One region of the Solibacillus cecembensis genome, then DNA from elsewhere that is predicted to be linked to it. Evidence: predicted binding sites of a transcription regulator. Region 1 holds the regulator's gene; each other region holds the start of a gene.
What was found. The regulator LexA, encoded in region 1, represses DNA repair genes until DNA is damaged. The targets are predictions, from matches to a motif close to CGAACATATGTTCG.
Positions count from the first base shown of each region.

Region 1 (2,212 bases):
ACTTTAATAGTATGTATTTCTGGTGATTCAGATAACCCTACGATATGTTTGGAGTTTTTTACGATAGGTACTAATAACAGCTGCCCACTTATAATTTTCCCATCACGCAATGCATTTTCCTTTTTTACCGTGACAATCCAATCATGCTCTGCCATTTTACCACGATATTGCCCAGCTAACGACCATAAAGTATCTCCTTGTTCGATGGTAATGTGTTCGTATGAAGTAATTTGTTCGTCTTTCGCTATAATAAATGCAAGAAACAGAAATGAAAATAAGAAGAACATTGTTGTAAAGCCATTTAACTTCATTTTACCCATAATAAATCGCCCCTTTAGAATGTACGTTCGGAATATATGTTCTTATAATAATAGGAACATACGTTTTTGTCAACCCCTTTTAGAACCTATGTTTGCATTCTTGTTCGCATACTGATATACTAAATTTAATAAAACTACTTATTAAAGAGGTGAGTGTGTTGACAAAAATTTCGAAGCGTCAAGAAGCCATTTTAGCTTTTATAAAAGATGAAGTTCGTACAAAAGGCTACCCACCTTCTGTCCGAGAAATCGGTGAAGCTGTTGGTTTAGCTTCAAGTTCAACTGTCCATGGACATCTAGCTCGTTTAGAAAGTAAAGGGCTCATTCGTCGAGATCCGACAAAACCACGTGCCATTGAAATTCTTGAGCAAGGAGACCCAACCATCCCAAAGCAAGGCGTTATCCATGTGCCACTAATTGGCAAAGTAACGGCCGGACTTCCTATTTCTGCCATTGAAGATATTCAGGAATACTTTCCACTACCCGATACATATGGTTCTTCGGAGGATGAATTGTTCATGCTCGAAATTATGGGTGAATCTATGATTGAGGCTGGTATTTTAAATGGCGATTACGTAATCGTTAAAAAATGCTCTGCTGCAAATAACGGGGAAATTGTCGTGGCTATGACAGAAGATGATGAAGCAACAGTAAAGCGCTTCTATAAGGAAAAATCGTATTTCCGTTTACAACCTGAAAATAGTTCGATGGATCCGATACTCGTAAACCAAGTAACGATTCTTGGGAAAGTTGTTGGATTATACCGCAACGTGCATTAAAAACAAGTATGCCGCAAACGTTTGAATCGTTTGCGGCTTTTTCTATTGTTTCTTTATCGATGCATCTATAAAGCTTTTAAATAGTTTCTCAGAAGGAGCATCATTTTCAAGACCTTCTGGATGCCACTGTACACCAATACAATATGGATGCGTTGGATGCTCAATCCCTTCAATGACTCCATCTTTTGCACGGGCATTGACAATAAATCCATCAGCTACTACATCGACAGCTTGATGATGGAAGGAATTCGTTAAAATCGAGGAGGCCCCGATAATTTGCTGTAGCTTCGATTGCTCAAGCTCCACTGTATGCGTGACTTCATGACGCATGGATACTTGTGTATGCTTCAATACATTTTCCACTTGCGTATCAATATCTTGATATAAGGTTCCACCAAATGCTACGTTCATCACTTGCTCACCACGACAAATGCCTAAAATCGGTATTTCCCGTTCAAATGCGCGCTTCATAATGAGTATATCGCTTTTATCGCGTTCATCAATGACAACACCGAGCTTATAATGGGGTTCCTGTCCAAAAATTAATGGATTCACATCATAGCCACCAATTGATACAACACCGTCCACAATATCTAATATTTGCTCAACATTTCCCTCGTTAATAACAGGCAAACAAATAGGCGTGCCTCCAGCTCTTTTAATCGCATGAATGTATGTATTATTAATCTCTTTCTTTCCTTCTACAGGATGCATCGTTAGCCCAATAACAGGTTTCATTATTTTCCTCCCCAAAATTTGATATTAGTAGCATACCATTAATAGTCAAATTTGTGTGAATGTTTAAAAATTAAAAAGCGATCCATACCACTGTAATATGGGCTCGCCGTAAAAATAGACAATGATTGCAGCAAGTGAAATAGAAGGGCCAAATGGAACAGGCGTCTTTCTTCCTTTATTACGAATTTTTAAGATGACAATTCCCACAAACATACCGATGACCGCTGCTAAAAATAGCGTCAACAACGTCTGAACCGTTCCGAGAACAAGTCCGATGACGAAAAACAATTTAATGTCTCCCCCACCCATGCCCCCTTTTGACACGACCGCGATGAATAATAAAATACCAAAGCCAACAATTGCTCCTAACAAACT
Region 1 covers NZ_JBNNMF010000003.1:263,874-266,085, reverse strand. The annotation lists gene yneA (cell division suppressor protein YneA) at 1-320, opposite strand, end outside; gene lexA (transcriptional repressor LexA) at 479-1,099, shown strand; gene ACQKIH_RS04555 (gamma-glutamyl-gamma-aminobutyrate hydrolase family protein) at 1,142-1,837, opposite strand; gene ACQKIH_RS04550 (prepilin peptidase) at 1,901-2,212, opposite strand, start outside.

Region 2 (2,212 bases), on a different contig from region 1:
ATTCGATTCCTGCTAATTCAGCACAAATCATTGTTGCTGCCACTGTTGTAGCACCAATTTTTTTCGTAGCTAATAAATAACCGATATCACGACGAGATGCTTTTGCAACGCCTTGTGCATTACCGAACATTTCTAGTTCTTCATCCGATAAACCAATTTTAATTTTTCCATCGATAATAGCGATTGTTGCTGGAACTGCGCCGCCATCACGAATAATTTGTTCTACTTCACGAGCTGTTTTCACGTTTTGTGGGTATGGCATACCGTGTGAAATGATTGTTGATTCTAATGCAATAATTGGTAACCCTTTTTCTTTTGCTTCTAAAACCTCTTGTGAATATGATAAATATTGTTTCATAATAATTCCCTCCATTGATGTAATGCTTCATTTGTTAAATCTGGTCTTACTGTTTTTTCAGATTGCAACGTTTTTGATGCGCTGACTAATCCTAGCTGAATCGCTGTTTCAAAGTCTGTATCGTTTAGGGCCCCATGTAAAAATGCACTAACAAATGCATCTCCCGCGCCCGTAACATCAATAATATTTGTAGTTTTTACAGCTTCAAAATGTTGTATTTTTTCTTGATTTCCAGCTAATACACCGTATTCTCCAAGTGTTAAAATAACTGATTGTGCACCTTTTTGTACTAATTGTCGAACTGCAGCTTCATAATCTGCCATATTTTTAAGTTTTACTTGTAAATATGTCTCAGCCTCATCACGATTACAAATAAAATAGCTTACACCGTTTAAATTATCAGGCATGTGAATCATCTTAGGTGATGATACTGGCACGATGACAAACGGAATATTACGCTGTTTGGCTAAATCCTTTGTATATTGAACTGTTTCCGCTGGGCAATTTAAGTCAATGATGATACAACTTGCTTGTTGCAATGTTGCCTCATGTTTTTCTAGTACAGTTGGTAGGAGCTTTGTATAAATCGACATATTAGCCATGGCGATTACTAGCTCTCCCGTATTATCCAACACTGCTGTATAAGAGCCTGTTTTTTCATGTTGCAGCTTTTCTATAAGCTCAAAACTAATAAACGGAGCACTCGTACTTTCTAAAAGCTGGCCATCATGATCCTCACCAAGTGTTGTTAATAATGAAACCTGATTACCTAGTCGGCCTAAATTTTCTGCAATATTACGTGCAACGCCACCAATACTTTCACTAATTGTAGCTGGATTTGATGTCCCTAAATGAACATCTTTTTCAATCGAAAATTTCCGATCTACATTTGCCCCACCGATTGCAATAATTTGATTTTTTGCAGGCAGCACATACGCCCGTCCAATAATTTCACCCTGTTTAATTAACGAGGAAATCATATTTGCTATTGCCGGTCGAGACATCCCTAATTGTTGTGCCATCTCTTGTTGTGATAAATATGGATTTTCTTTAATTAGTTGGAAGACTAATTTTTCCTTATCATTCATAGTCTCACCTCCCCAACTCGAACATTTGTTTATATTATAAAACATTTGTTTAAAGGTTGTCAATTTTTTATTGGAGACCTCTAAAAACGTCTTAATTATCAACTTGCACTATATTGTTTCCCCTAATTACTAGCATTATAACCACAAAAAAAGTGCTATTTTGAATTAATCAAAATAGCACTTCCTTAACTTTACTCTATAATTGCTTGTCCTTCTTCATTAACACGAGGTTGAACAAGCACCTCTACTCGACGGTTTTTTGCACGACCATCTTCTGTATCATTTGTAGCGATTGGTTTAAATTCACCATGGCCTTTTACACTGAAATAATTTGCATCCAGCTCTTCATTGCCACTTACTAATATTTTCATAAAGTTTACTGCACGCATTACTGATAATTCCCAGTTCGATGCAAATTCATTTGTTTGAATTGGTACATTATCTGTGTGCCCTGTTACAACGACGTTACGTGGTGGATCAAACATAATAATTTGTGATAAGTCAGTCGCAAGTGCCATATATTCGCTTTTTACTTCTGCTTTACCCATATCAAAAAGAATACTATCACGGATTGTTATTAGTAATCCTTCATCCGTCATTTTTGTTTCAAATAACTTCTCAAGCTCATTCACGGCAATAAATTCATCCATGCGCTCCTGAACTTCTTGTAAAGCTTTTTGATCTTCCAAATATTTCGTTGCACCCGATTGAACATCCGGTGACACGCTATCTGGTGCTTGAATAACTGCCGGGTAATCTAAAACAC
Region 2 covers NZ_JBNNMF010000011.1:114,838-117,049, reverse strand. The annotation lists gene ACQKIH_RS11625 (pseudouridine-5'-phosphate glycosidase) at 1-358, opposite strand, end outside; gene ACQKIH_RS11620 (carbohydrate kinase) at 355-1,446, opposite strand; gene motB (flagellar motor protein MotB) at 1,638-2,212, opposite strand, start outside.
Region 2: ACQKIH_RS11620 (carbohydrate kinase) is a predicted target of LexA. The motif match lies at 1,465-1,478, and genes of this name have one in related genera.

Region 3 (2,212 bases), on a different contig from region 1:
ATCGCAGCGATTTCACATGATTTGCGAAATCCATTAACAATTATTCAAGGTCATGCGGAAGGGCTATTAGAAAGTGGAAAAAGGCGACAAGAACGATTAGAGCCGTATTTACAAACAATTATTAGAAATACTAATTATGCGAGCCATTTGATAGCTGAGTTAAATGAAATGGCGCTTATTGAGAAGCCAACGTTTACTCTTAATCCGAAACGAACTTTAATTAATCAATTTGTGCAAATGAAGGGTGAAGAATATCATAGGCTATGTGAGAAGAAATATATCGACTTTCAACATCGAATGATTAACGAGGATGAAATATACATGAGAATGATTGATCAAGAGAGAATTTCTCAAGTGCTTGATAATATTGTTACGAATAGTATTCGTTACACACCTGTTAATGGAAATATTGAATGGATTATTACGATGAATCCAGACCAAAGTATTTCGTTTGACATTTTCGATAATGGCCCTGGTTTTTCTAGTAATCAGAATCAATGTGTGTTCGATAAATATTATCAGGAAGAAAGTAAGAAATCAGGAGTTAATGGGCTCTCAGGCTTAGGGCTGTATATTGCAAAGGAAATTGTAAAAAAACACGGCGGAGAGATTCACGTCAATAACCGTAAAATTGGTGGAGCGCATGTAAAAGTGAGGATTTGTGAGTTATAACTAGGGGAAATTGTATTTACACCCGTGGGAGGTCATATAAAGGGAATGCAGAACTCAAGATGTAGTTTTAAATAGGCACATCATTTAAATACCTTAAAGACCTATATACTACACATTGCGAAGCTTTTACGTGGTTGGAGTTTGTACCTGGTGCACTTGTTATTTATAGAGACTTTCCAAAAGTTATGCGACTTTTTGGAGGCCTATATTTCATAGTTATTTCAAGGAGATTCAGAGAATAAAATTCAATTCTACCCCATGGTAAAATATATTGTCAACAATAAATTTGTAAATCCATTAAAAAAATGTTATAATAATCTTACAATTGTTTTTTTAACTCGTATTTTGAATTCCGCTGACCTTATTTGCAGATAGAATTTGGATACTTTTTTTATGACCTTTTTTAAACCGTAGAAAGAATTTCAAACAGTTGTGTGAGCTTTTAATTAAATTAGTTGAATAAAATTATCAATATACTATTTAGTAGTAACCGATTTTTTATTCTACAAGGAGGACTTGAATAATGAATCTGATCAATAAGAAAGTTACACACAAGAGTTTTGGCATGGGTAGTATAGTTAATCAGAATGATTCTAGTATTGAAATACACTTCACATCGGAAATTAAAAAATTTGTTTTCCCTGATGTATTTGGAAAGCACTTAAAACTACATGATAAAAGTGATGCTAAGTCACTTGAAGAGATTATACAAAAAAAGGAATCCGAGCTAAAAGAGGAAGAATTGAAGAAGGAAGAGGAAATAAAACTACAGCGAAAAAATCTGGAACTACGCTTAGAACACGAAAAGCTTATGAAAAACCATAAACTTCATCCCGAATCACAAATGGTTTTTTGGTGTGATACAGAAGAACAAAACAGTTCTTTTTCAGAGTGGAAGATTAATTCAGGCGAAATTAAAAGTGGTAATAACAAGGGGAAGCCGAATAAGCCAATCCGCTTGCACCAAAATAGCGCTGTCCTGTTAACAGCAATAGATTCCGTCATGCCTGAAAAAGACAGACGTATATTAGGTGTCTATATGGTGAATGAAGAATTTATCGGTAAGCTTTGTGAGGATGGAAATGTACCTGCTCATTCAAAGTATAGAATCCAGCTTACAGAACAGGAATCGGATCAGTTACTTTTTTGGAAATATTACGTAAATGAAAAATCACCCCAAAATGTAACTTGGAATACAGGTAAATACCGTTATTTTGATAATACATGGATGGCCCAAATTTTGCTTGATATCGTTTCATTGAAAAGTGACCCACAGGAACGAGAGCTAGCACAACAATTTTTTAAACATTTTTGTAAAATGAATCAGATAACAGCTCAAGAATTACCAAAGCCTAATGGCGCATTAATGCGTATTTAGACGGTAGCTCGAAAATTACAAGGATGACAAGGGACTAATACAGCTTTTTTCCTTTAAACTTGTATAAATAAGTGGTTTGTGCAGTTATATTTCTTAGGATTTTGGGTGTATGTATAAACCAAGGGTATATTTTATAGCCCCTAACAACATCTACTTTAATTT
Region 3 covers NZ_JBNNMF010000014.1:57,005-59,216, reverse strand. The annotation lists gene ACQKIH_RS13485 (HAMP domain-containing sensor histidine kinase) at 1-672, shown strand, start outside; gene ACQKIH_RS13480 (malate synthase) at 1,196-2,050, shown strand.
Region 3: ACQKIH_RS13480 (malate synthase) is a predicted target of LexA. The motif match lies at 1,096-1,109, and genes of this name have one in related genera.

Region 4 (2,212 bases), on a different contig from region 1:
GACTTTCATCGACAACGAGTAAAAAATCCTTTGGAAAATAGTCAATTAATGTATATGGTGTTGCACCAGCTTCACGCAATGTTAAATGACGTGAATAGTTTTCAATGCCTGAGCAAAATCCCATTTCACGCATCATTTCTAAATCATAATTTGTCCGTTGTTCTAAACGCTGTGCCTCTAACAAACGGTCTTCTGCACGCAACTTTTCTAAGCGCACTTGTAATTCTTGTTCTATATTTTCAATCGCAACTTTCATTTTTTCTTCTCGTGTTACGAAGTGAGATGCTGGGAAAATTGCCACATGCTCACGCTCAGTTAAAATTTCACCCGTTAGTGCATCGACTTCTCGAATGCGATCAATTTCATCTCCAAAAAACTCAATGCGCACACATTGTTCATCGCGGGATGCTGGGAAAATCTCTACTACATCCCCACGCACACGAAATGTTCCACGCGTAAAATTAATATCATTGCGTTCATATTGAATATCAACAAGTTTACGCAATAGCTGATTGCGCTCAATTTCCATACCTGTTCGAATCGATACGACCATTTCCCGATATTCCTCTGGTGAACCGAGACCGTATATACACGAGACTGAGGCAATAATAATGACATCCTCTCGCTCAAATAGCGCCGATGTAGCCGAGTGCCTTAGCTTATCAATTTCTTCATTAATGCTCGAATCTTTTTCGATATACGTATCCGTTTGTGGCACATACGCCTCTGGTTGGAAATAATCATAGTAACTGACAAAGTACTCCACCGCATTGTCCGGGAAAAACTCTTTAAATTCACTATACAATTGGCCTGCTAATGTTTTATTATGCGCCATAATGAGCGTTGGTTTTTTCACTTGTTGGATGACATTAGAAATAGTAAAAGTTTTTCCTGTACCCGTTGCGCCTAATAGCGTTTGCTCGTGTTTGCCTTCTTTTATTCCTTGTACGAGCTGCTCGATTGCAGCGGGCTGATCACCATTTGGTTGATAGGCAGACTGGATTGCAAATTGTTCTGTCATATATGGTCGTCCTTTCTTCAAATCTGTTATGTTCTATTTTAGCATATCCTTTTTTTAATTACGAGAATTTAACGAACGTATATTCGATTTTGTTTAGTGTTTGTTATTCAGTATGGGGATTTAAAGGGGGATTTATCACATAGGGGAGATAATTTTAAATTGTTCGTCTGGTTAGCGAGTTCTATCCAACACTTTTTAAGTTCTATCAATCACATTTACCTTTCTATCCGTCTGCCCTATAAATACTGCAAATAGTTAAGACATTTCACACAAAATCCTCATACGTTTTCTAAAATATTTATCCATAAAAAAAATCACCTAAAAATAGGTGATTTTTTAGCTAGGCTATTGTTGATTGGAGTAATTCTTTTAGTTCCATTGTATAATTGATAAATTTCTGTTCATTTTTTTGGTCCAATGACGTATCGATGAGTGCTTTTAGTTGTTCGATTCGATGCATACGTTGTAAGCGATTTAAAAACAAATCTAAATAAATTTCATTCAACAATTTTTCGGCTTGATCACTGTTCGGCTGTTGGCCAACTGCTTTTAAAAAATCTGTGTACGAATAATATTTATCCATCGATATCACCTCAATCTCTTTTATTTATTATAAAATAAACGAGCACCCATTTGCAATATATTCTGAATAATTATCAACCAACAGAATTTTCTGAAAATAATGTTGATTTTTGTATTTAATTGTATTATTTTTAATATATAGCGAAGTTTTTGTTTTAGTTCTTTTGATTAGGTTGTCAAAATTACATAAAACACCGTTCACATAATTGCTAGCTTACCCCATTCGTAAAATACGGACTTAACCAACTAGACATTTCAAATTTCAGCAGTGCGCTATGGTTAGAATGAACTTTCAACTTATCGCTATCACAAAAATGACGCCCTCTAGCTTTCCTTGTATTTTGTTGCACTCGATTTTGGACGAGCAAAAATAAATAATAAAGGGGAATTGAAATGTCGAAAAATTTACCTCAAGTTTCTAATTACATTGCATCGAATTCTACTTATTTTTTAAAATCTATCTCGCATCGTGAAAAAACATACACCCTTGTTTCTGATAAGCATGGGAAAGTCGTTTATCCAAATAAGCCATTAAAAATTATTCGTAGTACATGCAAATTACATGGTAGTTCCTATCAAGCTAGCCAATACCAGGCAAAGCAATTTTTC
Region 4 covers NZ_JBNNMF010000013.1:48,829-51,040, reverse strand. The annotation lists gene uvrB (excinuclease ABC subunit UvrB) at 1-1,021, opposite strand, end outside; gene ACQKIH_RS12815 (IDEAL domain-containing protein) at 1,362-1,604, opposite strand; gene ACQKIH_RS12810 (competence protein ComK) at 1,997-2,212, shown strand, end outside.
Region 4: uvrB (excinuclease ABC subunit UvrB) is a predicted target of LexA. The motif match lies at 1,094-1,107, and genes of this name have one in related genera.